DNA from 3 places in the Pseudoduganella sp. R-31 genome. Region 1 is predicted to be linked to each of the others. Evidence: predicted binding sites of a transcription regulator. Region 1 holds the regulator's gene; each other region holds the start of a gene.
What was found. The regulator sigma-54, encoded in region 1, starts transcription at its own class of promoters, with help from an activator protein. The targets are predictions, from matches to a motif close to TGGCANGNAANCTGCTTT.
Positions count from the first base shown of each region.

Region 2: a site for sigma-54 is predicted at 1,491-1,508, ahead of ACN9MY_RS11630 (PEP-CTERM sorting domain-containing protein). Genes of this name have one in related genera too.
Region 3: a site for sigma-54 is predicted at 2,091-2,108, ahead of ACN9MY_RS30760 (beta-propeller fold lactonase family protein). Genes of this name have one in related genera too.

Region 1 covers NZ_CP183986.1:1,005,123-1,015,589, forward strand. The annotation lists gene ACN9MY_RS04600 (cation:proton antiporter) at 1-1,935, opposite strand, end outside; gene ACN9MY_RS04605 (KpsF/GutQ family sugar-phosphate isomerase) at 2,018-3,016, shown strand; gene ACN9MY_RS04610 (KdsC family phosphatase) at 3,016-3,552, shown strand; gene lptC (LPS export ABC transporter periplasmic protein LptC) at 3,562-4,161, shown strand; gene lptA (lipopolysaccharide transport periplasmic protein LptA) at 4,175-4,735, shown strand; gene lptB (LPS export ABC transporter ATP-binding protein) at 4,738-5,493, shown strand; gene ACN9MY_RS04630 (RNA polymerase factor sigma-54) at 5,503-6,999, shown strand; gene hpf (ribosome hibernation-promoting factor, HPF/YfiA family) at 7,072-7,431, shown strand; gene ACN9MY_RS04640 (enoyl-CoA hydratase/isomerase family protein) at 7,507-8,592, shown strand; gene ACN9MY_RS04645 (Lrp/AsnC family transcriptional regulator) at 8,589-9,050, shown strand; gene ACN9MY_RS04650 (endo alpha-1,4 polygalactosaminidase) at 9,051-9,899, opposite strand; gene ACN9MY_RS04655 (DUF4272 domain-containing protein) at 9,971-10,467, opposite strand, start outside.
Region 2 covers NZ_CP183986.1:2,548,069-2,558,535, reverse strand. The annotation lists gene ACN9MY_RS11645 (TIGR02594 family protein) at 62-505, shown strand; gene ACN9MY_RS11640 (YcxB family protein) at 492-1,028, shown strand; gene ACN9MY_RS11635 (hypothetical protein) at 1,061-1,372, shown strand; gene ACN9MY_RS11630 (PEP-CTERM sorting domain-containing protein) at 1,717-2,286, shown strand; gene ACN9MY_RS11625 (pectinesterase family protein) at 2,318-5,857, shown strand; gene ACN9MY_RS11620 (histidine phosphatase family protein) at 6,073-6,837, shown strand; gene ACN9MY_RS11615 (NAD(P)H-hydrate dehydratase) at 6,834-7,760, shown strand; gene ACN9MY_RS11610 (hypothetical protein) at 7,773-8,132, shown strand; gene ACN9MY_RS11605 (hypothetical protein) at 8,148-8,498, shown strand; gene ACN9MY_RS11600 (alpha-amylase family glycosyl hydrolase) at 8,545-10,467, opposite strand, start outside.
Region 3 covers NZ_CP183986.1:6,746,784-6,757,250, forward strand. The annotation lists gene adh (aldehyde dehydrogenase) at 1-990, opposite strand, end outside; gene ACN9MY_RS30760 (beta-propeller fold lactonase family protein) at 1,118-2,056, opposite strand; gene ACN9MY_RS30765 (TonB-dependent receptor family protein) at 2,207-4,336, shown strand; gene ACN9MY_RS30770 (TonB-dependent receptor) at 4,333-6,495, opposite strand; gene ACN9MY_RS30775 (substrate-binding periplasmic protein) at 6,492-7,307, opposite strand; gene pedF (cytochrome c-550 PedF) at 7,320-7,781, opposite strand; gene ACN9MY_RS30785 (YfaP family protein) at 7,907-8,659, opposite strand; gene ACN9MY_RS30790 (YfaP family protein) at 8,664-9,461, opposite strand; gene ACN9MY_RS30795 (DUF2300 domain-containing protein) at 9,458-10,467, opposite strand, start outside.

The sequences.
Region 1 (10,467 bases):
GCCGCGCAGTACCACCACGTCGCCGGCTTCCAGCGTGGTGCCAGCATCTGCATCCAGCCGCACTGTTCCGCGACGGATGGCGGAAATTTCGGCGCCGGTGCCATCCAGCCCCAGGTCCTTCACGCATTTGCCGATGCAGGAAGCCTGCTCGCCCAGCGGCACCGAGTGCAGGCGCACCATTTCCGACTCTTCGCCGCTGTCGCTGGCGCCGTGGAAATAGCCGCGCAGCGAAGCGTAGCGCTCTTCGCGGGCGCGCTGCACGCGGTGCACCACGCGCCGCAGCGGCACGCCCAGCATCACCAGCGCGTGCGATGCCAGCATCAGAGAGCCTTCCATCAGTTCCGGCACCACTTCGGCGGCGCCGGCTTCCTTCAGGCGGTCCAGGTCCGAATCGTCGTGCGAGCGCACGATCACCGGCAGCTCCGGCGCCAGCTCGTGCACCAGGTGCAGCACCCGCAGCGCCGAAGGCGTCGAGGCGTAAGTGATCACCACCGCCGAAGCGCGCTTGATGCCGGCTGCCACCAGCGACTCGCGCCGCGCCGCGTCGCCGTAGGACACGTTGGCGCCGGCGGCTTGCGCCTCCTGCACCCGCAGCGGGTCCAGGTCCAGCGCCTGGTAAGGAATCTTCTCTTCGGTCAGCAAGGTCGCCAGCGACTGGCCCGAGCGGCCGAAGCCGGCCACGATCACGTGCTTCTGCACCGACATCGTGCGCGCTGCGATATTGGTCAGGTTCAGCGACTGCATCATCCACTCGTTGGCGGAGAACTTCAGCACGATCTTGTCCGACTGCGCGATCAGGAAAGGCGCCAGCAGCATCGACAGCACCATCGAGGCCAGCACCACCTGCACCACGAAGGGGTCGACCAGCTTCATGCCGCCCACCACGTTCAGCAGGACGAAGCCGAATTCACCCGCCTGCGCCAGCGCCAGGCCGGTGCGCATGGCAGTCGAGGTGGAGGCGCCGAACAGTCGCGCCAGGCCCGCGATCAGGGCAAACTTCAGCAGCACGGGCCCGGTGAGCAGCACCAGTACCAGCCACCAGTTTTCCAGCACCACGCGCGCGTTCAGCAGCATGCCGACGGTGATGAAGAACAGGCCCAGCAGCACGTCGCGGAAGGGCTTGATGTCTTCCTCCACCTGGTGCTTGTACTCGGTTTCGGAAATCAGCATGCCAGCCACGAAGGCGCCCAGCGCCATCGACAGGCCGGCCTGTTCCGTGATCCAGGCCGCGCCCAGCGTCACCAGCAGCAGGTTGAGCATGAACAGCTCCTGCGAGCGCCGCAGCACGACAATGGTGAACCACTTGCGCATCACTTTCTGGCCGACAAACAGCAGCAGGAGCAGCACTACGGCCGCCTTCAGCCCGGCCAGGCCCAGGGTCTTGGGCAAGTCGGCCGGATTCTGCGCCAGGGCCGGGATCAGGATCAGCAGCGGCACCACCGCCAGGTCCTGGAACAGCAGGATGCCGATGATCTTGCGTCCATGCTCGCTCTCCAGCTCCAGGCGTTCCGTGAGCAATTTGACTACAATGGCGGTCGACGACATGGCCAGCGCGCCGCCCAGTGCGAACGAAGCTTGCCAGCCCAGCTGGATCGAGGGCGGCAGCAGGAAGTGGATGAGCCAGCCGAACAGCATGGTGGCGGCAATGGTGAGGCCGACCTGCGCCATGCCCAGCCCGAACACGATCGAGCGCATGGCCATCAGCTTGGGCAGGGAAAACTCGAGCCCGATCGAGAACATCAGGAACACCACCCCGAACTCGCCCAGCAACTCCGTCGCGTGGCTTTGCTCGGCCAACCCCATGGCATGAGGGCCCAGCAGGATGCCGACAGCCAGGTAGCCCAGCATCGGCGGCAGGTGCATCATGCGGAAGGCGACCACGCCAAGGACGGCGCTGCCGAGGAGGAGGAGGGTCAGTTCAAGGGGGGAGAACATCCGTTGTTTGTTTTGTCTGGCAAGTTTTTTGCTTATCTAATTCGGCTATACTTCGGGCATGAGTTTAACCCATGAAAAAACAATGCTGAAATCTTTTGATGCCAAGACCGCAACACGTGCCCTGGAACTGGCGCGCGAGGCCCTGCAGATCGAAACGGACGCACTGGCAGCGCTGAATGCGCGCCTGGCCACCGACGAAACTGTGGGCCGGGCGGTGTCCTTGTTGCTTCAATGCAAAGGGCGCGTCGTGGTGTCCGGCATCGGCAAGTCCGGCCACATCGGCCGCAAGATTGCGGCGACGCTGGCCTCGACCGGCACCCCGGCCTTGTTCGTGCACCCGGCCGAAGCGGCGCACGGCGACCTGGGCATGGTGACGCCGGAAGACGTGGTGATCGCCATTTCGTATTCCGGCGAAGCAGCCGAACTGATGGCCATCCTGCCCGTGGTCAAGCGCATGGGCGGCCACGTGATCGCCATGACCGGCAAGCCGGCGTCGAGCCTGGCCAGGCTGGCCGACGTGCACCTGGACGTATCGGTGGCCAAGGAGGCATGCCCGATGAACCTGGCGCCGACCGCTTCCACCACCGTCACGCTGGCGCTGGGCGATGCGATCGCGGTGGCGCTGCTGGACCTGCGCGGCTTCAAGGAAGAGGATTTTGCCCGTTCCCACCCTGGCGGCGCCCTCGGCCGCCGCTTGCTGACGCATGTGCGCGACATCATGCGCAAGGATGGCGCCATCCCGGCCGTGGGCCTGGAAACGCGGCTGCCCGATGCGCTGCTGGAAATCACCCAGAAGGGCATGGGCATGACCGCCATCGTCGACGCGGCCAACAAGCCGGTCGGGGTCTTCACCGACGGCGACCTGCGCCGCATGATCGAAAAAGTCCAGGACTTCAGCAAGGTCGTCATCAAGGACGTGATGCACCTGAACCCGCGCACCATCGGCCCCGACCAGCTGGCGGTGGACGCCGTGGCGGTGATGGAAGAATTCCGCATCAACCAGATGCTGGTGGTGGATGCCGACGGCACGCTGGTTGGCGCTCTGCACATCCACGACCTGACCCGCGCCAAGGTGATCTGATGACGCTCGAACGCGAAGACCTGCTTGCCCGTGCAGCCAGGGTGCGCCTGTTCATCTTTGACGTGGACGGTGTGCTGACCGACGGCAGCCTGACGTATGGCGCCGACGGTGAAATGGTCAAGACTTTCAATGTGCACGACGGCCTGGGCATCAAGCTGCTGCAGGAAGCGGGCATCAAGACCGCGATCATCAGCGCCCGGCGCACGCCGATCGTGCTGGCACGCGCCAAGGACCTGGGCATCGATTACGTGCACCAGGGCGGCCACGACAAGCTGACCCCGTTCAAGGCCTTGCTGGCCGACCTGGGACTGGCGGAAGAGCAGGTTGCCTTCATCGGCGACGACGTGGTGGACCTGCCGCTGTTGAGCCGTGTGGGCTTTGCGGTCAGCGTGCCGAATGGCCGCAAGGAGGCGCACGATCGCTCCCACTACATTACCGAAGCTGCGGGCGGCCGCGGCGCGGTGCGCGAGGCCTGCGAATTCGTGCTGCGCGCCAGCGGCAGCTATGACCGCGTGATGGCCCAGTTCCTGGTGTAAGGGCAAGCGATGCGTAACCAGAGGACCGCCCACCGCTTCCGCCTGTCGATCGGCATGATCTTCGTGCTGCTGGCGGCGCTTGGCAGCTTCTACCTGCTCGAGCTGCTGAACCGCGCGGACGAACAGATGCAGGCCGACAAGCGCATGAACGAGCCGGATTACATCATCCATAACTTCTCCTTCGTGCGCATGACCAAGGATGGCAAGCCAAGCTATATCATTGCCGGCGACAAGCTGACCCACCGCCCGGTCGACGATTCGTCCGAGATCGACAATCCGCGCGTGCACAGCCTGGCCGGCGAGAAGCCGCCGATGGAGATCGTGGCGAATACGGCGCGCGTGGACGACACCAACAGCCGCGTCACCCTGAACGGCAGCGTGACGATCGACCGCGCGGCATCGCCGCAATCGCAACTGCTGCACCTGGAATCGGACAAGCTGGTGATCTTCCCGGACGAAGACCGCATGGAAACCGATCATCCGGTGAAACTGCGGCTGGGGGATACGACTGCTGCGGCCAACAGCATGCGCGCCAATAATGCGACGCGCGAAATGCACCTGGCCGGCAACGGCACGCTGCAGATTCCGCCCAAGGCCGCGGACCAATAACTGAGGAATGAACATGAAACGACTACTCTTGTCGGCAGCCTTGCTGCTGGGAGTCGCCGCTCCGGCGCTGGCCGAGAAAGCCGACTCCTACAAGCCGACCAACATCAGCTACGGCTCGATGGACATCGACGACGTCAAGCAGGTCACCATCCTGCTGGGCGGCGTCAAGCTGACCCGCGGCACCCTGACCATGACGGCCGAGCGCGCCTACGTCAAGCAGACGCCGGAGGGCTTCCAGCAAGTGACGCTGTTTGGCGACGGCAAGAAAGCCACCTTCCGCCAGAAGCGCGACGGCGCCGGCGACCAGTGGGTGGAAGGCGATGCCGACCGCATCGAATACGAGGAACAGGTTGAACTGGTGAAGATGTTCAACAAGGCCACCATCCGCCGCCTGGAAGGCGGCAAGCAGAACGACGAAGTGCAGGGTGAGTTCATTTCTTACGACAGCCGCAAGGAATTTTTCAGCGTGCGCAATTCGGCCAGCGGGGAGAGCAAGCCCGGCGGCGGTCGCGGCACCATGGTGATCCAGCCGACCCGTACCGAACCCCCAGCGACGCCGACGGAGAAGAAGTAAGCATGCAAGCAAATAACTGCGCCAGCACGCTGGTCGTGCGCGGCCTCCAGAAAACCTATGGCAAGCGACAGGTGGTGCACGACGTTTCGCTGCAAGTCGATTGCGGTGAAGTGGTCGGCCTGCTCGGTCCCAACGGTGCCGGCAAGACTACCTCTTTCTACATGATCGTCGGCCTGGTGGCTTCCGATGCAGGCACCATCGATATCGGCGGCACCGACGTGTCGAGCCTGCCGATCCACAAGCGCGCCACGCTGGGCCTGTCCTACCTGCCGCAGGAAGCTTCGGTGTTCCGCAAGCTGACGGTGGAAGAAAACATTCGTGCCGTACTGGAACTGCAGAAGGTGGACGGCAAGCCTCTGCCCAAGGCGGAAATCAAGCAGCGCCTGGAATCGCTGCTGGCCGACTTGCAAATCGAGAAGCTGCGCGAGAACCCGGCCCTGTCGCTGTCGGGTGGCGAGCGCCGCCGCGTGGAAATTGCGCGCGCCCTGGCCACCAACCCGCGCTTCGTGTTGCTCGACGAACCGTTTGCCGGCGTGGATCCGATCGCCGTGATCGAAATCCAACGTATTGTGCGTTTCCTGAAGGAGCGCAATATCGGTGTGCTGATCACCGACCATAATGTGCGTGAGACCCTCGGCATTTGCGACCGCGCCTACATCATCAACCAGGGCGCCGTGCTGGCCTCGGGCCGCCCGGACGACATCATTGCCAACGAATCCGTTCGCCGCGTCTACCTCGGCGAACACTTCCGCATGTAAACGAAGGCCATGAAACAAACACTGCAACTGCGAACCTCGCAACACCTGGCGCTGACGCCGCAGCTGCAACAATCCATCCGCCTGCTGCAGCTGTCCACGCTGGAGCTGCACCAGGAGTTGGAACAGCTGCTTGGCGACAATCCCATGCTGGAGCGCCTTGACGACCCGCTCGACCACTCGGTACGGCTGCTGGCCGATGGCGCCATCAGCCAGGGCAACGGCAATGGCACCGAAGCTCCCGCCACGCCTTCGGCTGAAGGCCCGCAAGGCGAGGGCGGCGAAGCCCCGGCCGCTGCCGGCGAAAGCGATACCTATGAAGGCGGCGACCATGAAGCCGGCAACGGCAGCGACGACGCCGACTGGAGCGCCAGCGCCGGCAGCAAATCCGCCGACGACGAAGACAGCCGCCCGCAACTGGAAGCTTCCGGCTGCACGCTGCGCGAACACCTGCTCGAGCAGATGCGCGTCACCGTGCAGGAGCCGCGCGACCGCGCGCTGATGGAACTGATCATCGATGCGCTGGACGAGAACGGCTACCTGGAAGAGCCGCTGGAAGAAATCCACGAGCGCCTGCCGCCCGAGCTGGAAATCGAACTGGACGACCTGCGCTGCAGCCTGGTGCTGCTGCAAAGCTTCGATCCGCCCGGCGTCGCCGCACGCAATGCCTCCGAATGCCTGGCGCTGCAGATCAGGCGCATGCCCGGCGTGCCGCTGGTGACGCGCCGCATGGCGCTGACCATCGTCGAGAAGCACCTGACCTGGTTCGCCCAGCGCGAGTTCACCAAGCTGAAGAAAGCGCTCGACTGCGACGATGAAGACTTGCGCGAAGCACAGTGCGTGATCCGCCAGTGCAACCCGCATCCGGGCGCCGAATTTGCGTCAGGCGAGTCAGACTACGTGGTGCCGGACGTGATCGTGAAAAAGGGCCGCGGCGGCTGGATCGTCACCCTGAACAACGACGTGGTGCCGCGCCTGCGCGTGAACGCGCTGTATGCCAACCTGCTCAAGCAAGGCAAGAGCGAGTCGCAGATGAATGGCCAGCTGCAGGAGGCCAAGTGGTTGATCAAGAATATGCGCCAGCGCTTCGACACGATCCTGCGCGTCGCGGAAGCGATAGTAGAAAGACAAAAGAACTTTTTCAGTCATGGCGCAGTGGCCATGAGACCCCTTGTGTTGCGTGAAATTGCTGATACACTGGGACTACACGAGAGCACTATTTCTCGCGTAACAACTCAAAAATATATGCTCACCCCGCATGGCATGTTTGAGTTGAAATATTTCTTTGGTAGCCACGTCGCGACCGAAGCCGGGGGGGAGGCTTCCTCGACTGCGATACGGGCACTGATCGTGCAATTGACAGGAGCAGAAGACCCGAAAAATCCTTTATCCGACAGTAAGATTGCGGACATGCTGGGTGAACAAGGCATGGTGATTGCGCGACGGACTGTTGCCAAATATCGAGAAGCGTTGAAGATCCCTCCAGTTAGCCTCCGCAAATCGTTGTAGTGCAGTGCATGGGTTCCTCTGTGCGTTTCGGCGTGCACGAACTCGAGAGCGACATCATCTTTAGGAGTGTGTATGAATCTCACCATCAGTGGACATCATGTCGAAGTGACCCCAGCCATTCGCGAGTACGTGCAGAACAAGCTGGAACGAGTCAAGCGCCATTTCGATCAAGTAATCGATATTGCTGTCATCCTGACTGTAGATAACCTCACCGAGAAAGAGAAACGCCAGAAAGCCGAAATCAACCTGCGCATGTCTGGCAAAACTGTTTACGTCGAAAGCCTGTCGCAAGACCTTTACGCCGCCATCGATACCCTGATTGATAAACTGGATCGCCAGGTCATGAAATACAAGGACCGTGTGCAGAACCACAGTCATGCGGCCATCAAGCATTTCCCGGATACGTATGAGGCACCACCCACCGCCATGTAAAGGACTGGCCGTGCAGCACACCAAAGGGCGCAATTGGCGCCCTTTTTTGCGACCAGTGTGCGTTAGAATATTTGCATGAGCGAACACGTACACACCCAACTCTCCAACGGTACCGGCTTCATCACGCTGGACCGCCCCAAGACCCTCAATTCACTGTCCCTCGACATGGTGCGCGCGATGACGCAGGCGCTGCTGGCATGGCGCGACGATGCGTCGGTGGCGGCGGTCGTGGTGCGCAGCAGCAGCGAACGCGCGCTGTGCGCAGGCGGCGATATCCGCTTCTTCCACGACGTCGGCCGCGGCAATACGCAAGGCGGCAGCGCGCTGCTGGAGGACTTCTTCACCGAAGAATATGCGCTGAACCATTTAATCCATTTCTACCCCAAGCCTTATGTGGCGCTGATGGATGGCGTGGTGATGGGCGGCGGCATGGGCATCGCGCAGGGCGGGCCGGAGTGCGGCGTGCGCATCGTCACGGGCCGTACCAGGATGGCGATGCCCGAGGTGAACATCGGCCTGTTTCCCGACGTGGGCGGCAGTCACTTCCTGTCGCATGCGCCGGGCCAGCTTGGCATGTGGCTCGGCCTCACCGGGCTGACGGTCGGCGCCGCGGATGCGCTCTACCTCGACCTGGCTGACTACTTCGTGCCGGAAACTGAACTGGCCGGACTGGCCAAGCTGTTCGAGTCGACGCCCGGCAAATCGTTGCGCGATGCTGTCGCGGTCTTTGCCGGCCCGCACAACGCCTTCGCCGGCGACAGCGAACTGGAAGCGCAGCGTGCCCTGATCGATCAGCATTTCTCGGCGGGCTCGGTACCCGCCATCATGGATTCGCTGCGAGGCGACAGCACGCCTTTCGCGCAGAAATCGCTGAAGGCAATGGAATTGCGCTCGCCGCTGATGATGAGCGTGACCCACGAGCTGCTGAAGCGCGGCGCGTCGCTGGGCGTGTCCGACTGCTTGCGCATGGAGCGCAACCTGGTGCGCCGCAACTTCGAACACGGCGAGATTTTCGAGGGCGTACGCGCCCTGGTGATCGACAAGGACAACCAGCCGCAGTGGAATCCCGCAACGCTGGCCGAAGTGACGCCCGCCATGGTGGAGCGCTTCTTCGAACCATGCTGGCCGGCCTGGGCGCACCCCTTGCGCCACCTCGCATGAGGGATCTGGACCGGATCGACCGGGGCATCCTGAATATCCTGCAAGAAGATGCCAGCACGCCGTTGCGCGAGATCGCGGAGCGCTTGCATTCGTCGGTCGCGACCTGCCAGCGCCGCATCGAAAGGCTGCGCAACGACGGCGTGCTGGTCAAGGCTGTCGCGCTGGTTGACCGCGCGCTCGCCGGGCGGCCGCTGACGGTATTCGTGTCGGTCGAACTGGAGAAGCAGAATACCGACATCCTCAAGCAGTTCGAACACCGCATGCGTTCCGAGCCCGAGGTGATGTCCTGCTACGAAGTGGCCGGCGAGTTTGACTTCCACCTGATCGTCACGGTGGAGTCGATGGAAGAGTACAGCGCCTTCACGCGGCGCGTCTTCACCTCGCACCACAACGTCATCAACGTCAAGAGCCTGTTCGCGATGAACTGCTCCAAGTTCGAGACCAAGCTGACGCTGTAGTCACGGCTCGCAGCTGTAGCGCAGGCTGTCGTCCAGCGCGAGCGGCAGCACCAGCGTATGGAACTTGCGGGCGTTGGCATCGGCGCACAGCTTGGCGCGCGCTGCGGGATCGCTGCTGTATGGCGCAGCATACTCCGCATTGAATACCGGCTTGCCGCTGGCGATGAAAGCCTGGTAGCCCTCGCATTCGGCGAACTCATGGCATTGTTCGTTGACGGCAAAATCGAAATCGCCTACCAGGTCCTTCAACTGATCCGTATCGTTTTTCAATGCAATGGACATTCCCCGGCGGTGCGCTTCGCGTGCCAGGAATCGGTTGTAATCGAGCTGCGTGGCGGCGGTAAGGGCGAAGCCGCTGTTGTTCGCATAGCCGTCCACGTTGTCTGCTTCAACGCCATTGCATCCCTTGGAGACTGCCAGGTCCAACCGCGCAAGCATGATCTTCCGCACAGTTGCCGAGCGCGTGTCGAGCCATCGCTCCCCTGCCCATCCTTGCAGGTCCTTGCCCATGTCGGCTGGCGCAAAGCCGGAAAAGTCGGGACGCCAATTTTCGGAGCTGCCGGCTGAAAAATAGCAGACCACTTTCTTGCCGCTCGCCTTCAATGCCTGGACGGTAGCAGGCGCTGTATCGAACAGATCGATATCGTACACGGTTGCCGCATAGGCGGTATTGACCGTCCCTTTCAACTGCCACTGCCAGGTATCGCCCAACGCAGGTTTCCAGTAGGCGGCTGGTGCGCTTGCAGGCGGCGGCGTATCCGAACTGCTTCCGCCGCCGCATCCGCTCATCGTCGCCAGCGCCAGGCAGAAGATACTGATCGGAAGCAGCCGCCGGGTGTGTTGTCGCATCAATTCATCCTTGAAAATATTGGCCGGCAATAGTTTCACGGACGGCTTACGGCATGCTTACTCCCTGGCGCTCATGTGCTTAGGTCAGTGTCGTCCCAGTCATCTCCTGGCGCCAATGCCCAGGTGAACGAATGGCGGCGCTCATGAACGGCTCCGCCGTGCGCTATCGGATCGAAGTCTTTGGGCACGGTCATGCCCCCCATTTGCGCGCTCCTGACAGCGTTATGCGCGCAGTAGAATTTGTATTCCATGAAAATGACCTCGCCAGCCGCTCTCAATGAAGCGCCCGCCGCGAAGTCGGCGAGATTGCCGTCCCAGGCGGGCAGGAAGTCAAACAACATCGCCTCGATGACTTCGTCGGAGATTTGGCTGGCATCCAGCGTCGGCACCTGCGCAAAGCCAACGATCCACGCCAGCGCCCACATATTCTCCAGCCTCCAGCCGACAGTCTGGTCATGTAGCGCTTGGGATTCCTGGCGCGGCAGATCGATCAATGCAAGTTCGCTCTCCGTCATCGCGGCGCGCAGGTCGTTTCGCTCGATATAGCCCTGTAGTTGTGCAGTGTCGG
Region 2 (10,467 bases), 1.5 Mb from region 1:
CTACTACGCCCTCTATAGCAAAAGCACGACGCTGGCTAGAATTTAATCCTGACCTGTTAAGTTGACCGCTCAATTGAACACTCCACCTTGGCTGGCAATCGCTATCGGCGAATTGGGGATCGCAGCATACCCCGTCGGTTCGAGCAACCCGCGAATCAATTCATACCACGCAGGCACCAATATCGAAGGTTACGATGACAAAGTGTCCTGGTGTTCATCGTTCGTCAATTGGTCGTTTGCACAAGCGGGCATTGCCGGTACGGCGTCTGCTCTCGCCAGATCGTGGCTTGAGTGGGGTGAGGAAATTGAACGTCCGGTACCTGGTTGCGTTGCAGTTCTTTGGCGAGATGATCCGGCCAGCTGGAAAGGACACGTAGGCTTCTATTTGAGGGAAGACCAAGAATTCGTTTACCTCCTCGGAGGTAATCAGCTTGGACAGGTACGGGAACACTTCTATCCAAAGTCCATGGTTCTCGCCTACAGGTGGCCCAGTGGCCTCCAATAATATGTCCCATCAAGCCACGCTCACCTATGACAAACAACTCCTCCGTCGAGCAGTGCTGGCGTTCTGGCGCCGGTCAGTCGGCATAAGCCTTCCTTTGGCACTATCATTCGCCACCATTGCCTTCGTGTGGCTGCTCGTTGAAGGTGAATCGTCCTGGTTCATTGGCGCCCTTGGCGCCGCTCTGGCGTTTGCCTTTGCCATTGTTCTGGCAATCTATGTGGTCCACTATCGCAGCGTGATGGCAAAGCTGCATGACATGGGAAGGCCGCAAGCGGTCTTCACTGCCGACGCATCGACGTTTTCAGTTTCGTCGGGCATTGGAAGCTCCACCATGCAGTGGTCATCGGTTGTCGAAATATGGTGTTTTCCCGGCTTCTGGCTTCTGTTGTTTTCCAAGGCGCAGTTCATCACAATGCCTCTTGAAACGGTCTCGCCGGAAATGCAGGTATTCGTGCTGAGGGCTGTTCAAGCTTCAGGGGGCAAAGTGATTGGCTTCACGGCCAAATTCGAGAATGTAGCCTGACGCTTCAGGCACGTATCTGTATCGAGGACCACATGCACGAATGGATTACTCTCACCAAGGTATTCGGAAGTTCCCTGCGCAATCCGACAATAGCGGAAATGGAAACCGCGCTTGACGAGCTCTTTGAGAAAGCCGACGCCGACCACCCCGATGCCTGGATTGAATGCGGGTCGGCGTCTGGCCCGCTTTATAGCATCTCGATCTTTTCGAATGGCTATGCGCTCTACACAAAGTATTCAGACTCGGATATGTCGGAAGTACTGGAATCAACGAGGCTCTCGCCAGTTGATCGCGAAGGCGCACTTGTCTTATGGTCCAACCTGACTCAAGGCCGGACACCATGAGGCATGACGCTGACATTAATGCTTCCCTGTCATGCGAAAGTTAATGCTCGATAGGCGTGTCTTGCAGCCCCCGGGTTATGCGGAACGCTCTTGCTTGCTTGTCTGGTACCGCTTGCCTTGGCTTAAGCACTGCTACGTCCTGTGGTTGCAGCCGCTGCGCTGCGGGCGATGACACCTTCGTGGCGTGGAGTGTTGAATGGTCGCGACAGAATGACTTGTATTTCCGCGAGGCAACGTGGTCTGACCGCATCACATTTGGCCTGATTGATTGAAATATTGGTCAGGCCAATATAAGATCGACAGTGCCGATCAGGCACGCCTATTCAGCCCCACCGGAGCACACGATGAGAAAAACCATAATGGAGACATTGGTGGCTGCCGTACTCGCCACCGGAATTGCGCACGCAGCACCGTTACCTTTGCAGGATGCCGTCATCACCGCCACCTACAACGGCTCGCCCGACACCATCGTCGGCCTTGACCACCTGTTCCAACCCGAACCGGGCGCCAACACCACCGCCCTTGATCCAACCGGCACCGGCGTCGAATTCCTCAGCGCCGATGCCATGTTCGGCTTCGACTTCGACGCCAGCGGCCTGTTGACCGTGATCGCAAATAACGCGGTCACGCCGGGTACATACCAGTTCCACTTTGACTTCGGCAGCACCCTGGCTGCACCGTTGACCGCCTTCAAACTGCTTGACGCCAGCGGCATCGGCGGCTTGCCCATCCTGTCGCTGGGCGCCAACGGCAACTCGATCGACATCGACCTGAGCGGCACCACCTGGACCGAATTTGCCAGCATCACGGCCCAGCTGGATGCCACCGCCGTGCCGGAACCGGGCAGCGCTGCACTGATGCTGGGCGGCCTTGCCGCGCTGGCGGCAGGCCGCCGCCGCACACGACGCAGCTGACACTGTCCCCCTTTCCCCCAAGGAGAATCTTATGGAACTCAAAGGTTTCAGGATCGCGCTCGCCCTGCTTGCAGCGTTATGCCTGCCCGCGCAGGCGGCCGACGATCCGGCGCGCGTCGCCGCCCCGGCCGACGGCTGGGCAAGCCAAGCTGGCGGAACCGCCGGCGGCTCAGCCGCCATCGCTTCGCAAATCTACAGCGTGAGCAATCGCGCCCAGTTGGTCAACGCCATCAATAACGGCGGCATCAATCCCAAGATCATCAAGATCACCGGCACGATCGACATGACTGAAGGCGTGCCTTACGCGAACACGGGCGACCAGGCCATTCGCGGCGCGATCCGCTTGAAAAGCAATACGACCCTGGTCGGTGCTGGAGCCGGCGCAGGCATCGTCAACGGCCATATCCAGCTTGTCGGCGTCTCGCAAATCATCATCCGCAACCTGAAGATCGTTGCGCCCTGCGACGTGGGGCCGGTGTGGGACCCGAACGACGGCGCCAATGGTGCATGGAATTCGGCCTATGACGCGATCGGCGTTTCAGGCTCCGACCACGTCTGGATCGACCACAATACATTCACTGACGCTCCGATGACGGACAACCTGCTGCCGATCGAAAACGGCCAGCTGAAACAATGCCACGATGGGGCGCTCGACATCACCAACGCATCCGACTACGTGACAGTGTCGTACAACGTGTTCGGCGAGCACCACAAGAACAACCTGATCGGTTCGGGCGACGGCGCCACAGCCGACGAAGGCAAGCTGCGCGTCACTTTCAGCAACAATGTCTTCCGCAACGTGTCCAGCCGCGCACCGCGCGTGCGTTACGGCCAGGTCCACCTGTTTAACAACTATTTCACCGGCAGCCGAGATGCCGCGGTGTATGCGAACCTGTACAGCATCGGCGCCGGCTACAACTCCAGGATCCTGTCGCAATCGAACGTGTTCGACATCACCGGAGCCCAGGGCTGCAGCAATATCGTGGTCAATCCGGGCGGCGCCGCCACCGGCGCCTTCAAGGACAGTGGCTCGCTGCTGAACGGCACCCTGCTTGGAGGATGCACCATCAACAATAACGTGACGTGGACGCCGCCATATACCTACAGCGTGCGCCCTACCTCCCTGGTGAAGGCCAACGCGCTGGCGCAGGCCGGCGCCGGCAAGCTGTCCATCAGCATCAGCGGCACGGGCGACACCAGCGGCACGCCGATCCTTACCCGGAGCTGCCCGCCGAGCGGCCTGTATTTCTGCGACGACTTCCAGTCCGGCACCTCCGCCAACTGGGATTTGCTGCCCGTGGCCGGCGCGAACGGCAGTTTCAGCGTCAAGGCGGAAGCGGTCGGCGCGACGAATATGCTGATACAGTACACCGCCGCCACGACCGGCGGCGTGCTGGCCCTGCTAAAGCCAGCCGCCATGGCCAATGTGCCGAGCGGCGACTACTTTGTCGAAGCGCGCATCAAGCCGCAAACCAACAGCACCACCGGCAACAAGCAGCTCTACCTGATTACGCGCTACACCAACGCCAGCAACTGGTACGGCGCCGGCCTGAATGTCCAGAACGCCAACACCAGCACCCAGGTTGAAATCGCCAGGATGCTGAATGGCGCGCTGACCCGCCCCAAGCAAGTGCGCAAGCCAATCAATATGGATTCGGTGTTCTATACCGTGCGCTTTGAGATGATTGGCAGCACGCTGACGGTCTATCTCGATGGCGAATCGCTTGGCTCCGTGACCGATACTACCTTCAGCGCGCGCGGGCTGGTCGGCCTGTACACCGCCAACAAATCCTTCCAGATCGACGACGTGCGGATTGGCGACCCAAGCCTGAAGCCCGCGCAGCTGACGCTCAATCCCGCCACCACGAGCTACACCGCCGAAGCGGGCGACGCGCCGCTGCAATTGGCTGTTACCGCCGTCAAGCCCGATGGATCGGCCGACAGCTATAGCGCCAGTTCCAGCAACCCGGCGGTGCTGGCAGTCGGCATCAGCGGCAACACGCTGGCACTGACGCCGGTCGGCGCCGGCAACGCCACGGTGCGCGTGACCAGCGACAGCGACCCGACGCTGGTACGGTTGATCAGCGCCACCATCGGTGCGCAATTCGTGCAACCGACGCAAACCTACACCCTGGCCGACCGCGCCTCTCCCGCTGCGGCACAGGGCGAGGCCCAGGTGGACGCCAGCCTGCGCCTGGCATTCGACAGCACGCCATCACTGGGCAGCAGCGGCACCATCCGCATCTTCCGCAAGATGGACGATGCGCTGGTCGATGTGATCAAGCTGTCCGGCGAGAGCGATGAACTGGGCTACCCCGGCCAGGCGGCAGTACGCAAGGTAAATACCCATCCGATTACGATCAACGGCAACGTCGTGACAATCAAGCCGCACAACGGCAAGCTCGTTTACGCAACCGAATACTACGTTGCGATAGCGAACGGCGTATTCAATGGCGCCACGCTGGGTGGTACACCCTTCGTCGGCATCGGCAAGCTGGGTAACTGGTCCTTCACGACAAAGGCTGCGGCTCCGGCGGGCCCGGACCTGGTGGTCGGAGCCGATGCCGGCAGCGACTTCGCCACCGTCCAGGGAGCGCTGAACTTCCTGATGCAGAACGTGGACAAGGCCACGCCAGCCACGGTCACGGTCCGCAACGGCAGCTACAACGAACTGCTCTACCTGCGGGGCAAGGACAACGTCACCCTGCGCGGTGAAAGCCGCGACGGCACGGTAATCCAATACACCAACCACGACACCCTCAATCCCGGCACCGGCGCCAGCCAGGCTCCAGGCACCAGCGCCACTGCTGGGGGTGGACGTTCCGTCATGCTGGTGGAAACCTCGGACATGCTGCTGCTCGACACCCTCACCCTGCGCAACACCACCCTGCGCGCCGCCAACATCTCGGCACAGGCGGAAACGCTGTACTTCAACAACGACAACGGCCGGCTGATTGCGCGCGACGCCGCCTTCTACAGCGAACAAGACACGTTGAACCTGAAAGGCTGGTCCTGGTTCTACCGCACGCTGGTGGCGGGCAATGTCGACTTCATCTGGGGAGGCAGCCACGCAGCCCTGTTCGAAGAAAGCGAAATCCGCTCGGTCGGCGACACTACCAGCGCCAGCAGCGGCGGGTATGTCCTGCAAGCGCGCGTGCCGAATGCCAGCGACAAAGGCTACGTCTTCCTCAACAGCCGCCTGACGCACGGCCCCGGCCCTGGCCCCGCGCACGGCGACGTGCCAAACGGCGCCACCTACCTGGCACGCAGTTCAGGCAACGCAAGCGTATGGGACAACATCGCCTTCATCAACTGCCAGATGGATAGCCACGTTGCGCCAGTCGGCTGGGCCGGTGCCGGCGTCAACGGCCAACCCGCGCCCAGCCCGGCCGTGCCCAATGCCGGCAGCGGCTGGCGCGAGTACGGCAGCACCGACCTGTCCGGCGCCCCACTCAACCTCGCCACGCGCGTCGGCGGCTACCAGCTAAGCGCCACCGACGTCGCTGCCGGCTTCGCCACCCGCGCCCAACTCTTCGCCGCCTACAACAACGGCGCCGGCTGGAACCCCTAAGCCGCCCCACCAGCCGAGCCCGTGTCACACCTTGGGGTCACACCCCGAAAGTGACACGGCCTCGACTACGGCTTGGCTGAGCCCGTGTCACACTTGGGGTGTGACCCCAGGGTGTGACACGGGCGCGGCTGTAATTCTTGCTGGCGGGGATTGTGTGCCGCCCTGCCATCGCATCGCTTACCATAGGCTTTTGGCTATCCACCGAAAGGTATGCGATGGAGCAAAAATGGCCGCAACAGATCTGGCTTGTGCGCCACGGCCAGAGTGCCGGCAACGTGGCGCGTGATGCTGCCACGGCTGCCAATGAGTTGCTGATCGACATTGCCGAGCGCGATGTCGATGTCCCCCTCTCCGAACTGGGCATGCGCCAGTCGGACGCACTGGCGCAATGGTTCGCGGCCTTGCCCGCCGGGCAGCAGCCCAATGTCGTGCTGTACTCGCCTTACCTGCGCGCCCGCGCGACGGCGCAAGCGGTGCTGCAATGCCTCGGCCCTGAGGACATGCTGGCCGTGGTCTCCGATGAACGCCTGCGCGAAAAGGAATTCGGCATTACCGATCGCCTGACACCACTGGGCATCTCTGAGAAATACCCCGACCTGGCGGCACAGCGCAAACACGTCGGCAAGTTCTACTTCCGACCGCCAGGTGGCGAGAGCTGGTGCGATGTGATCCTGCGCCTGCGCAGTGTGCTCGACACCATCACCCGCGAATACCGCCGCGAGCGCGTGCTGATCATCGGCCACCAGGTGATCGTGAACTGCTTCCGCTACCTGGTCGAGCGGCTGGATGAGGAAACCATTCTCGCCATCGACCGCGCGGCCGATGTGCCGAATTGCGGCGTGACCTCCTACCAGTTCGATCCGCAAGCGGGCAAACGCGGCAAGCTGGTGCTGGAGCTGGAAAACTTCGTCGCCCCGCTGAAAGACAGCGGCACCCCCGTCACCGACAAGCCGGACGTCCCGGCCGCGCCGAAACCATGAGCAACGCCGCCCCGATCGAACTGGCTCCCGCCCTGCTGCGCGATTGGCCCTTGCCGCAACCCGGCTTCGATGGCGACAAGGAGGTGCGCGGCCACGTGCTGGTGGTTGCCGGCTCGGCGGAAATGCCCGGCGCCGCCATCCTCGCCGGCGAAGCGGCCCTGCGCGCCGGTGCCGGCAAGCTGACCATCGCTACCGCTGCCAGCGTGGCGCCGCAAGTGGGCGCCGCCATCCCCGAAGCACGCGTGATCAGCCTGGGCGAAACCGCGGCACACGGCTTCCAGGCCGACAGCGCGCGCCGCCTCGCTGAACTGGCCGGCAAGGCTGATGCCTTGCTGGTCGGCCCCGGCATGGAGGACGAAGCCAGCTGCGTGGAACTGGTGCACCAGCTGCTGCAGCGCTTCAGCGCCATTCCCATCGTACTCGATGCCATCGCCATGTGCGCGGTACATCCGCGTGGCGAGCCGCATTTGCTGGACGAAGCAGTCGATTGGGAGCACTTCCGTTTTTCCACGCCTGTACTGCTGACACCCCACGCCGGCGAACTGGCGCGAGTGACGGGCGGTGTGCGCGGCAATATCGAGCGGGAGCCGCATGGCGCCGCGCAAGCCGCTGCCGACCGCTGGAATGCCGTCCTCGCACTGAAAGGTGCTACCACGGTGCTGGCGACGCCGGACGGCAAGCTGTGGCAACACCAGGGCGGCAATGCCGGCCTGGCCATTTCCGGTTCGGGGGATACCCTGGCCGGCATCATCGCCGGGCTGCTGGCGCGTGGTGCTTCGCTGGAACAGGCTGCGGCCTGGGGCGTGGTGCTGCACGCGGCCGCCGGCGAGCAACTGGCGCTGCGTTGCGGCCCACTGGGCTACCTGGCGCGTGAAATTGCAGCCGAAGTACCGGCATTGTTGCGGGTGCTGGCTGCCCAATAAAGGAGATTCAAGATGAACACCATGAGCAAAGCAGGCGCCCTGTTGCTGGGCGCAGTCCTGGCCGCCGGCCTGGCCGGCTGCAAAAACCGCACGGAAGACACGACGCCTGCGCCGGTAACTTCGCCAGAAACAACAACGCCAACGCCGCCGCCGGCAACCCCTGCCCCGGCACCCGTGACGCCAACCACGCCACCGTCCGACTCCACGACGCCAGCACCAGACACCACGACAACGCCAGCAAGCGGAGCCACGCCAGGAACCAGCGGGACCAGCGGCACGCAAGGCACCACAGGCGCCGCCCAGCCGCCGTCCACTGTGCCCGACAAGACAGACCAGAAGGACATGCAGCGCGATCGACGCCCAACTTATTAGAACGGAGGCCCTGCCATGCCGATTCTCCGCCATGCGGGCGCCCTGATGCTGGGCGCCCTGCTTGCAGCCGTCCTCCCGGCCTGCAGCAAACATAACGCCGAAAGCCCTGCCAACCCGCCAACAGGCATCGGAACCCAGACCACGCCGGATACTGGCGGCACCGGTACCGCACCAGCGCCAGCAGCCGCGCTTCCCAGCCCGCCTGCCACCGGCGCCGGCAATTCGACCAGCGGCGCCAGCGGCGGCAGCGCCGCCACCCAGGGCACGCAGCCAACGGCCCCCGCCAGCGGCGCGACGCCTGCGACCAGCCCGGCCAACACACCGGGAACGTCAACGCCGCCCAGCGGCCAGCAACCAGGCCGATAGCGGAACGCCGGCGTCACAGCGTCGGCGTTTTACCCATCCAAGCTTTCTACTTCGCAATCAGCAGCAGCAAGCCGCGGCCACAAACGCCGTAGACATAGTTTTCGCCGCCGATGAAGTCTTCCGCGCCTGGCGTGCGAACCTGGCCGGCGCCTTCGGCCCAGGTGCAAGTGTCGGTCACGCGGTACCAGCTCTTGCCCGAACCCGGCCACGGCAGCGTGTAGTTCACATTGCCGCTCCAGCCGTTGTAGGAAACATAGACGGCGGAAGCGCTGTCGCCAAATTCACTGCCGTCGATGCGCCAGGCAATCGCGTGGTTATTGTTGTCATTGAAATACGTCGCATCGGCCACTGCACCATCCGGCCTGAACCAGCGCAGTTGCTCCATCACGTTGCCGTTGCCGTCCGTCGATGAATAGAAGTTCGCAGGACGCAGCGCCGGATGCGCTTTGCGGAAGGCGACCAGGCCTTTGGTAAAGGACTGGAAATTGGACTGGTCCGCAGTCCAGCTCCAGTTCTGCCACGAAGCGACGGAGTCCAGGTTGTAGGGATTATTGTTGCAGTTGACGCTGCGAAGCGACTCGTCACCGCCCACCATCATCGGCACGCCACCCGACAACAACATCAACGCCATGCCGTTGCGCGCGGCCTTGCGCTGCTCGCCCGCAACGCCACCCTGGTCCCAGCTGTTGTTATTGTCCTCGCCACCATCGCTTGGGCCATAAGGCCAGGCCTGGGAATTGTTCTTCGAATTGCAGCTATACAGATCCTTGAGCGTGAAGCCGTCATGGGCCGTGATGAAGTTCACCGAATGCCAGGGCTTGCGTCCATCGTCGCCATACAAGTCGCTGGAACCCGCAAAACGCGTGGCAAGCGTGCCGGGGGTGATGGCCACCTGCCCCATCTTGTTCTGGTCCTGCCGGATCACATCGCGGTAGATGCCGTTCCATTCTGCCCAGCCAGCCGGGAAGCCGCCAACCTGGTAAGAGTTGCCGCCGATTGCCCATGGTTCTGCGATGTGGTCAACACCGCTGCCGCCAGCGGCCGCGCGTGCCGGCAGCTCCGCCACGATGCGGTTGAGCGCATTGCCGCTATCCATTTTGTCGAAGTTGTAGCAGCCATGCTGGCAAGTGTTGCCCAGCACCGAAGCCAGGTCGTAGCGGAAGCCGTCCACTCCCAGCATGTCGCGCCAGTAAGCCAGCGAATCGACGATCAGGTTCTGCGCCACCGTGTTGCGTGTGTTGTAGTTGCCGCCCACGCCGGTGTTGTCCCAGGAATTCTGGAAGTCGCTGGTCAGAGAATAATAGGTTGGGTTATCGAGCCCGCGCATGCCATAGATGTTGTAGGTGGTCTTGTCGCCGGCATTCCACTGGCCGCCCTCGCCAGTGTGGTTATAGACCACGTCGATATACACCTTGATGCCGTTGTCGTGAAAGGCTTTCACCATCTCCTTGAACTCGCGGGTCGGGCCGCCGGCCGTCCGGTCGTAGCTGTAACGTCGGTCCGGCGCAAAGTAGTTCAGGGTCATATAGCCCCAGTAGTTGTCGCCCGTGTTTGAATTCGGATCGGCATCGTTGGTGTCATTCTGGGTTTCCTGCACCGGCAGGAATTCGACCGCGGTCACGCCAAGGCTTGCGAGATATGGCGCTTTCAACCCCGCGCCCTTGTAGGTGCCGCGATAGGCGGCCGTGATGCTGCCGTCGTTCTTTGTCAGCCCGCGCACATGGGCTTCGTACACGATGTCGTCCTTGAAAGCGCGCGTGGGCTTGGTGCCGATCGATTGCGCATCGCCCTGCAGCACGATGCCTTTCGGAGCACTGCTGCCGCTGTCGATGTTGCGGTATAACGCGCCGCTGGCGTAGATCGTGCCGTTGCTCATGGTGGCCGTGGTCGGATCGTGACTGATCTCCAGCGCATAGGGATCGATCAACAGCTTGTTGGGATTAAAGCGGTTGCCATTGGCGTCGACGTC
Region 3 (10,467 bases), 1.1 Mb from region 1:
TTGCTTGATCGCTGCCACGCGTTTCAGCGCGCGTTCGATGAAGCGTTCGTAGATCGATTCCTGGATCAGCACGCGCGATGGGCAGGTGCAGACTTCGCCCTGGTTCAGCGCGAACATGGCGAAACCTTCCAGGCATTTGTCGAAGAAGGCGTCGTCGGCCGACATCACGTCTTCGAAGAAGATGTTGGGCGACTTGCCGCCCAGTTCCAGCGTGACCGGGATCAGGTTCTGCGCCGCATAGCCCATGATCAGGCGGCCGGTGCCGGTTTCGCCGGTGAAGGCCACCTTGGCGATACGCTTGCTCGAAGCCAGCGGCTTGCCCGCTTCCAGGCCGAAGCCGTTCACCACATTCAGCACGCCAGCCGGCAGCAGGTCGCCGATCAGCTCCAGCAACACCATTATGGAGGCCGGGGTTTGCTCGGCTGGCTTGAGCACGACACAGTTGCCGGCGGCCAGCGCAGGGGCCAACTTCCATACCGCCATCAGGATCGGGAAGTTCCATGGAATGATCTGGCCGACCACGCCGAGCGGTTCATGGAAGTGATATGCATAGGTTTCGGAGTCGACCTGCGCCACCGTACCCTCCTGGGCGCGGATGCAGCCGGCGAAGTAGCGGAAATGGTCGATCGCCAGCGGAATGTCTGCCGCCATCGTTTCGCGGATCGGCTTGCCGTTGTCGATGGTTTCAGCGGTCGCGATGAGCTGCAGGTTCTGCTCCATGCGGTCAGCCATCTTGTTCAGGATATTTGCACGCTCGGTCGGCGAAGTCTTGCCCCATGCAGCCTTGGCTGCGTGCGCGGCGTCCAGCGCCAGCTCGACATCCTCGGCGGTGGAGCGTGCGATCTCGCAGAAAGGCAGGCCGGTGATCGGCGTGATATTGGCGAAGTACTCGCCTTTGACCGGCGGGACGAATTTGCCGCCGATGAAGTTATCGTAACGGGTCTTGAAGGGATTGGCGACGCCCAGTTTGCTGATGTCGGCGAGATTCATGTCGTCCTCTATATTGAGTGGTTGTGGGTACTGCCTTATTCGCAATTGCCGTGCCAGCGGCTTTTGCTCCTTGGCCGAAGCACCGCGCAACAACAACTGTTCCAAACTTGAACAACTGTTGCGCAAATCAACGGATCACCACGCCCCAGGGCAGTTCGCCGACCGGGATATCAGCCACCTTGCGTGCGGTAGCGGTATCGATCACCGAGACTTTGTTGGAGCGGCCGTTGGCGACATAGAGCTTGCTGCCGTCCGGAGTGATCGCCATATTCCAGGGACGCTTGCCGACTGCAATCGTGGCGGTCACTTCATTGCGGGCGGTATCGATTCGCATCACGCTGCCGTCCATCCCGTTGGAGACGTACACGCTACGCCCGTCCGGGTGGACGGCGATGCCGTTTGCATTGCGTCCGGCGGGAATGGTGGCCAGCGTGCGCAGCGTGGCCGGGTCGATCACGTACACTGCATTCGCCATCTCGCACGCGACGTACACCCGGCTGGAATCGGGCGCGAAGCCGATCCCGCGCGGGCGCAGGCCTACCGCGACGGAGCCGGACTGGCGGCGCTGCGCCACGTCAATCACGTCGACCTGCTCCGCCTCCTCGGCGCTGACATAGAGGTAGCGGCTGTCCGGGCTGAAGACTGCGTGCTCCGGATTGCGGCCTTGCACCGGGATATCCGCCAGCCGCGCGTGGGTGACGGCATCGAACAGCGCCACGCTATTGCCCTCTTCCACGGCTACCGCCACCAGCTTGCCGTCCGGCGAGACGCTGACGCCCTCCGGCGAGCGCCCCAGCGCCAGCGTTACGCTGCTGCCCGCCATGCTGTCGATGGCCAGCAGGCTGCCGCTGGAGGCATCGCTGACAAAAAGCTGGCGCCCGCCCGGATCAATGCCGATGCCGCGCGGCCGTTTTCCGGCATTCAACTGGCGTACCACGCTATCGGTTGCGGTATCGATGACGCTGATGGTGCCGGACTTCTCGTTCGGCACATAGGCGAATGGCGCGGCAAAAGCGAGGCTGGCGGCGCCTGCAGCACACAATGCTGCGAACGGGTTTGCCTTCATGATGTCTCCTTTGGTATGGTGTGTGCCCGTTAGTTATGCAAGCGATATGCCAGCAAACGTGCGGCCTGTCGTTGGCTTGGCAGGCATATTGCTTATGTGATCGGGAGACCCGCGCAGCGGGCACGCTGAACCGATCCGAGGAGACTGAACATGAACCCCATTCGCTTGAACGCCATCGCCGCCCTGCTGGCCAGCCTGTTTTCCCCCATGCTGGCGCATGCTGCGTCGGCCGAAGCCACGCCGGAAGGCGCTGCGATCGCCGACGTTGTCGTCATCAGCGGCAGCCGCGTCGAGCATTCCAGCTTCGACCTGCCGGCCGCGATCAACGTGCTCGATGCACAGCACATCCGTGACGGACAGTTGCGCGTGAATGCCTCGGAGTCCCTGGCCGCCGTTCCAGGCGTGGTGGTGCAGAACCGGCAGAACTACGCACAGGACTTGCAGGTTTCTTCGCGCGGGTTTGGCGCCCGGTCGGCTTTCGCCGTGCGCGGCGTGCGCCTGATCACAGATGGCATCCCGGCCAGCATGCCGGACGGCCAAGGCCAGGCCGCTACCTTCAACCTGGACATGGCAGAGCGCATCGAGGTGCTGCGCGGCCCCTACTCCGCCATCTACGGCAACCATGCCGGCGGCGTGATCCAGCTCTTTACCCGCGACGGCGAAGGTGCGCCGACGGTGGAAGCCAGCTTTGCCGCTGGCAGCGACGGCCTGCGCAAGACCGACCTGAATGCGCAAGGAAGCGCTGCCGGCATAGGCTATGTGCTGGATGCCTCGCGCTTCGATACCGATGGTTACCGCGACCACAGCGCCGCCCGCCGCGACCAGGCGATGGCCAAGCTGACCATGCAGCCGCTACCCGGTGCGAAGCTGGTGCTGGTCGCCAACGGTCTGCGCCAGGAGGACACGCAAGACCCGCTGGGCGTAACCTGGGCCACTTGGCAACGCGACCCGCGTGCCGGCGAAATCGATGCCACCGACACGCAAGTACCCAAGCGCACGCTGGCGGAGCGCTATAACACCCGCAAGAGCATTGACCACCAGCAGGGAGGCGCCAGCTGGGACCAGCGCTTCGAGTCAGGCCGGCTGCACGTCGGCCTGTGGGGCGGCAATCGCCGCGTGACGCAGTTCCAGGCGTTTTCCAAAGGCTTCCAGGCGCCGGCCAGCCATTCGGGCGGAGTGGTCGACTTCGACCGCGATTTCTACGGCACCGACATCAACTGGCAGGACATGCGCGAACTTGCCGGCGGCAGGCTGACGACCACGGTGGGCGTCGAGTACGGCCGATCGAGCGATGACCGCAAGGGGTATGAGAATTTCATCGGCAATACGTTCGGCGTGCAGGGCAAGCTGCGGCGCGACGAGAACGACGTGGTGTCGAACACCGATCCCTACCTGCAAACGGAATGGCAGGGCGAACGCTGGCAGTTCACCGCGGGCCTGCGCCACAGCCGCATGCGAGTATCAGTGGACGACCATTTCCTGGGCAATGGCAATGACAGCGGCGCCCTGCGCTACAGCCGGACTACGCCCCTGCTGGGAGTTTTGTACAAGCTGTCGCCGGCGGTGAACCTGTATGCGACGGCGGCGCGCGGCTTCGAGGCGCCAACCTTGAATGAGCTGTTCTATTCCGGCACCGGTGCCGGTTTCAACTTCCAGTTGCGGCCAGCGCGCAGCACACACATCGAAGCAGGCATCAAGGCACGTGCCGGCGACACCCGAATCGATGCCGCATTGTTCCAGGTGCGCACGCACGATGAACTGGTGGTCGATGCTTCGAGTGGCGGCCGCACCAGCTACCGCAACGCCAGCGAAACCCTGCGCCAGGGCGCCGAAGTATCGTTGGACAGCAAGCTGGGGGCTGGCTTCAGCGGGCGCGTGGCAGCCACCTTGCTGAAGGCGACTTACGAAAAGCCCTTTGGCAGCGTGCGTGAAGGCGCCCGTTTGCCTGGCGTGCCGCGCGCCAGCCTGTTTGCCGAACTGGCATGGAAGTCCAGCGGCGAGCACTTCACTGCAGCGTTGGAATCACTTTCGGTGGCGAGCGTGTATGCCGAAGATGCGAATGCCGACAAGCCAGCGCCTGGCTACAGCATCCTGAATGCGCGTGTGGTCGCAAAGCAGTCGACAGGCGGATGGCGCATCAGCGAATTTGCGCGCCTGAACAACCTGGCCGATCGCCGTTACATCGGTTCGGTGATTGTCGGCGACAGCAACAAGCGCTATTACGAAGCCGCTCCCGGACGCAACTGGGTGATGGGCGTCAGCGCCCAGTACCAGTTCTAGTAATTGATGCGCAGCCCGGCTGTCACCGTGCGTGGTGCGCCGGGCGCCACGAAGCGGGCCTCTTGCGCCTGGCCTGTGGAGAAGAAGTCGGCAGCCATCGCGCCGAAGGTTTCATATCGGCGATTGGTGGCGTTATTGATACGCACCTGCCATTCCCATTTTTCATTCGGACGGTAGCTGGCTTGCAAGCCAAGCAGGGTATGGCCGCCAACGCGCCAGCCCGGCCGCGCGCCATCTTCGTTGCCAAGGATGGCCATGCTGGAGGCGGCTTGCAGGGTAGCGCTCAATGACAGTGCCTCCGACACGTGCCAATCTGCGCCAAGCTTGAAAGTGTGGCGCGGCAGGCCTGCCATCCGTGTGCCTTTCCGTACCGTCACGTCGCGGCTACCGGTGAACAGGCTGCCATCTGCGCCGTACACGGCATCGAGGAAGCTGTAGACAATCGTCAACTGCACACTGGCGGCGCGCAAGCTGGCCGTGATGTCTGCCCCTTGATGCCGTGTGCGGGGAAAGTTGGCAAAGTAGCCGTGCTGGGAGACGCCGGCTGTGCGGAACAGGATGTCGTCCCTGTTTTGCGTGCGATAGATGGCCAGCGAAGCTTGCTGGCCATCCTGCTTCCAGCGAGCGCCCGCTTCCACGGTACGTGACACGACCTGCTTCAGGTATGGGTCCGATTGCAGGCCGACTGGCAAGCGGCAGGGTTGCTCGGGGTCCGCGCATCCCAGTTCGATCACGGTCGGTACGCGGTTGCTTTGGGAGGCATTGGCGAACAGCGTGAGCTTCGGGGCCGCCTGGTAGGTCACGCCGAGCGCTGGATTCAGCTTACGGTAGGTGAAGCGTTCGTGCTGCCCCGCGCCGTCATCGTGTCGGAGGGTGTTTGACAGGCGCGCCCAGGCGTAACGCGCGGAGGCGGTCAGGGACCAGTCACCGCCCAGCGTCCAGGTATCGCTGGCGAACAGGGAAGCGCTGCGTGCCATACCATCGACAGCTGCTTCCAGTTCCGGCTCGCTGCCGGGCAGCGCCAGCACTTCGCGCCGTGCGCCGAACTCCCCGGCCTGGCTGAACTGCGCGAAGGATACGCTGCTGCGGTCAAACGTCGTCCCAAGCGCCAGCCGGTGCGCACCGAGTGTACGCTGCCAGCTCGCATTTGCGCCCTGGCTGCGCTGCCGTGTCACGGCCGTGTTGAAGCTGGCGGGTACCGGATCGCCGCTACTGCCGTCTTCTGCGTCGTCGCCGACATCGCCGTTCACGCCATCGCGCCGGCTACTGCGGGCGTAAGCGGACAAGGATAGCTGCGCTCCCCCATCGAGATGCCTGAGCAGGCTGGCCTGCACCTGGCGCAACTGGTTGCGGCTGCGGTCAGGACTGGTGTACACCGCCCGCCGGTCGGCTTGGTACAAGCCGTCCGGCAGCAGGCCGTTCCCCACCAGCCGACTGCCGCCTGCCAATACCGATATGTCCCATTCGAAAGGCCCCGCGCTGCGCCCTGCCTTGGCGAACAGCCTGGCCAACTGCCCCCGCGAGTCGGCCCGCCAGCCGCGGTCGTGGAACAAGGTGGCCGCCACATAGCTGTGCCATCCGCCATCGCTATGCGCTCCGTGCGACAGCTCCACTTGCCGACGTCCATAGCTGGCGCCAGTGACGCTGATGCTGCCGCCCGGATCATCCCGTCCATTGCGCGTCACCAGCACCAGCGCCCCGCCCAGCGTATTCAGTCCATACAGCGGGTTCGATCCCGGCGCCAGCAGCACTTTCCCGATGGCGGCTTCCGGCAGCATGTCCCAATTCACGACATCGCCGAACGGCTCGTTCACCCGCACGCCGTCGAGATAGACCGACAATCCCTGCGCAGTGCCAAGCAGCGGCGACGCCCGGAAGCCCCGATACGTCACGTCATGCTGGTAGGGACTGCCGGAAACCTCATTCAGGTTGACGCCCGCCAGCGTGCGCGCCATGGTTTCCGCCAGGGTCTCGCCCTGCAGCGGTACTGCGCCAAGCTGCACGGCATACGGCAGCAGACGGCGGTCGGTGACGAGGGCGGCAACAGGTGCAATGCCGACGATCTCCACCGACGGAATTCCGCCGCCCGCACCGCCTTCCTCGCCACGCGCTGCCGCCGCAAGGAGCGCCAGCAGCCCGCCCAAGGCGCTGCGCTTCATGGCTTTGCCAGTTGCACGCCATGGCGCGCAAAGATCTCCTTCAGCTCACCGCTGGCAGCCAGTTCATTCAAGGCCGCCTGCAGTTTGCGCGCCGCCTCAGTATTGTCCTTGCGCACCGCCATGCCAACCGCCCACCCGGCGCGCGGCAGGCGCTGGAAACTGACCTGCTCCACCGGGAAAGCAGGGTCGCCTCGCAATTCGGATTCGATCTCCGAGCGCGTCGCCAGCACCGCATCCAACTCACCGGCCTTGAGCTTTTGCAGAGCCTCGGCCGCCGTGTGGAACAGATGCACCTGGTCGCGGAAACGCCCATTCCCCTCCCCCAGCATCACCATGCCCGCCAGGGAAACCTGCTCCACCCCAATGCGCTTGCCCGCGAGGGAAGCCATGCCATCGAACACGGGAATGCTGCGTGCACTGCGCACCAGGCGCACTGCCTCCACGTGGTAGGGCGCGAAGATCTCCACCTTGTCGTTGGACGCCATCAGCGCGCGGTCCACCGGTACGTGCAGCATGACGTCCGCCGGGCCGTAGCCCAGGTAGTGCCCCTTCCATACCATATTACGCAAGTCGTCGTTCAGGTTTTCACCCGCAGGGAAAGGCAGCAGGCTCAGTTTCAGCGACAGCTTGCGGGCCAGGGCCGCAGCCAGGTCGACATCGACGCCCTGGCCTTTGTCGGAGAACGGGGCGAACTCCTGGTAGACGGCGACCTTCAGGATGCCGGTTTCAGCATGTACCGGCAGTGCAGCCACCAGCAAGGCGCAGCAGATCAGCAGCATAGCGCGGAGGCCGCGCAGGCGCAGGATAAGCATGGCGGCCTCGCGTCAGTTGGTAACGCGACGGGTTTCCAGGTAGGTCTTGATGGCCCACATGGCTTCCTGGTTGAAGACCCCTTCGAACGGCGGCATGTACACGGCGCCGTTACGTACCTTGCCGCCGCGGATCGAGGTCAGGAAGTAACGGTCGATCTCTTTGTAGCACGCCTGCTTCTTGGTCTCGTTGCGCATGCCGACGCAATCGCGGTCCAGCATGCGCAGGTCGGGGGCAATGCCGCCGGAAACTGCTTCCAGGCCGTGGCAGCGGGCGCAGTTCTGGTTATAGGCGGAAGAGCCGATCTTCAGCGCCAGCTTGTTGTCTTTGTAAGGGTTTTCATCGCGCCATTTATCGCCGAGGACTGGCAGGCCGGTCGTGTCGACGCCCTGCGGCGTCACATTTCCGTGTGCGACGGCGAACGATGAGGTGGTAACTGCGGCCGCTGCGGCAACGGCAAGGATCAGGCGTTTCATGGATGTCTCCTGCATGGTGTGGTTGTAATACCCATGCAGGAGCAAACGGCGTGCCATGATTTTCCGCCTTGTGGGGCAGGACAGCTGCTCCAGTTTGGAACACCTGTCACAGGCCAGGTGTCACATCAGGGATAGACGAAGGACTTCACCAGGGTCAGTTCGCCCGCGGCACGCAGCGGCACCATGAAGGTCTGCTGCTTTTCGCTCGGCGTGTTCTCATTGGTGATGATCGAGACGGTGGCCACGGTGATGACCTGCTTCTCGGAGTTGCCGCCGAAATAATTCACATAGACGTGGTAGTTGCCCTTGGCCGGCGCCGGGCTGGAATAGATCTCCGGGCCATAGCCGCCGGTGACGTCGACATCCAGCCCGCTGCCGTCGGGCAGCATGCGCTGGCCAAACCAGGAGTGGCCGCCACTCGGCGTGATCACGTGCAGGTCGACATCGGTGCCCGGACTGTCCCAGGACAGCACAACCCGCAGGCGCGACTTGGTCTTGCCGCTGTAGCTGTCGTAGAACTGGCTGCGCGCGCGGCTCTTGCCGTCCGGCGAACGCACTTCGACGCCGTTCGAGCCGGGGCCGAAGATGTAGGGACGCGCAAAGCTGCCATCTTCCTGCAACTCGACCGGCATGGCGACGCCGTTGACAATCAGCTTGGCTGGCTTGTTCCGGCCGGCGCCCGCGATCTTGCCGCGGATCTGCGCCGTTTCGGCCTGCCCTGGCTGCATGTTCACGACCGATGCCGGGTAATTTACGGTCTGGGTGTACTGCTCCTCGCTGCCGCCCGAATGGCGCCAGCCGCTCTTGGGCGATTCAATGCTCACTTGCGCCATGGCGCAGGCGGGCAACAGCAACAGCGGGAGGCAGAGTTTCTTCATGTGCTCAATATACAAAGGATTTAACAAGGGTCAGGTCGCCGATTTTGCGCAGGGGGACAACGAAATCCTGCCGCTTCTCGCTAGCGGTGTTTTCGTTGAATACCAGGGTGATGCGCGTCGTGATGATGGGGCGCTGGCGCGTAGCTTCGTCAAAGTGGTAGCCCGAGCTGCCGAAATTGCCCCAGTAATTCACCCACACCTGGTAGGTACCGTGCAGCGGCGAGGTCATGGTGAACATTTCCGGACCGGGCCCGTCCACGCTGTCCGCATCCAATCCTCCGCCATTGGTGAGGAATGGGTGCGCAAAGAAGGCGTGCTGGCCATCCGGCGTAATGATGTGCAGGTCGATCTCGGCCTGGTTATCGTCCCAGGCGCCGATGATGCGCAAGCGCGGCTGCGGACGGCTGGTGTCCGCCTCGTAGAACTGCATGCGCTTCAGGGACTTGCCGTCCGGCGAACGGATTTCGACGCTGTTGGAACCGGAACCAAACGCATAGCCGCGCGCATAGCGGCCTTCGTCGTCCGTATACAGCGGCGTCGGGTTGCCGTTCACGATCAGCTGGTGGAAGGGTCGCTTGGTGCTGATCTTGGCCAACTGGCCGCGAATCATGGTGCGGTTTTTCTGCGCGCCGCGGTCGATCAGCGAATATGGATAGCTGACGGCGAGCTCGCCGGATTTGTCGGTCATGCCGGCACGATTCCAGCCACCGACGGGTCCCGTCAGCGTCTTGTCCTGCGCCAGCAAAGGCGCGGCGGCCAGCGCCAGCATCAGTGCGGAACTTAATTGGATGCGTGTTTTCACATAGCCTCCTGTGAGAGGTCATTCAGGCGGCGCGCCAGGCGCTCCACGTAGTCTTCGTCCTGCCCGCGCGGGTGGCGGCGCAGCCCGATGTGCAGGTATTCGTGCGCCAGCGTGATGCGGTCTTCGCGCGTCGCCAGCGGCCGCATGAAGATGCGGTTGCGCGACTGTTCGGAATACGGCGAACCGGCCGTCAGTGCGCACACGGCTGGCAGCTGCGCCGGCGCTTCGTAGCCATCCTCGCGGCGCAGCATGCGCTCCCAGCGCGGCAGCGCATAGGCCAGCCACTGCTCGTTCTTTGCGAGCCGGGCACAGGTGGTTCCGGTATTTCCCGCAATGGCGAGGGTTGTGTGGGGGTAGGCTGCGGCCAGGATGTCATCGAAACCTTTGCCGGCGCGCGCCTGCGCCTGCGCGTCGCTCCAGGCCAGGACGTTGGCACTGCCTTTGGTGCTGTGGTACTGCACCTGCGCGCCATCGAGCACCAGCTGGTCCGTCCAGCGCGCCACTTCCAGTGCGGCGGCGCTAGCCGGATTGGGACTGACGCGCTGGGTGGCGCTGCTGTCTGTAATGTACTGGCAGGACTCAGCGCGACGCGCGTTCTGCTGCAGGTAAGTCCGGGCCGCGATCGCGAAGGCACGCGCAGCTTCCGGCTCGGTGGTGCCGGCCTCGCGGTCGATCACGCGCGCAACGTATTCGTTCACGCCCATGCGGCCGCGAATCTGCGACTTGCCGTTCGCACCGGTAGCCAGCGTCAGCTCACCGCTGCTGCGGATCGGCAGGCTCTTGCCGTTTTCAAACTGCACCACGTAGCGGCCATTCAGCGCACCGGGCGCCGCCAGGCCTTCCGCTGTGCGCACGGAACGCACCGGGTAACGAGCGAAATAGTCGACCACGACGCAGCCGCTGTCTTCCGCTGCCTGCATGGGCGGCAAGGCTGCGGCAATTTGCGGCGCCCATTTCTGGAAGATGCCGGTGCTGCTGTCGCTGCCGCCAAACCATACCGGCGTGC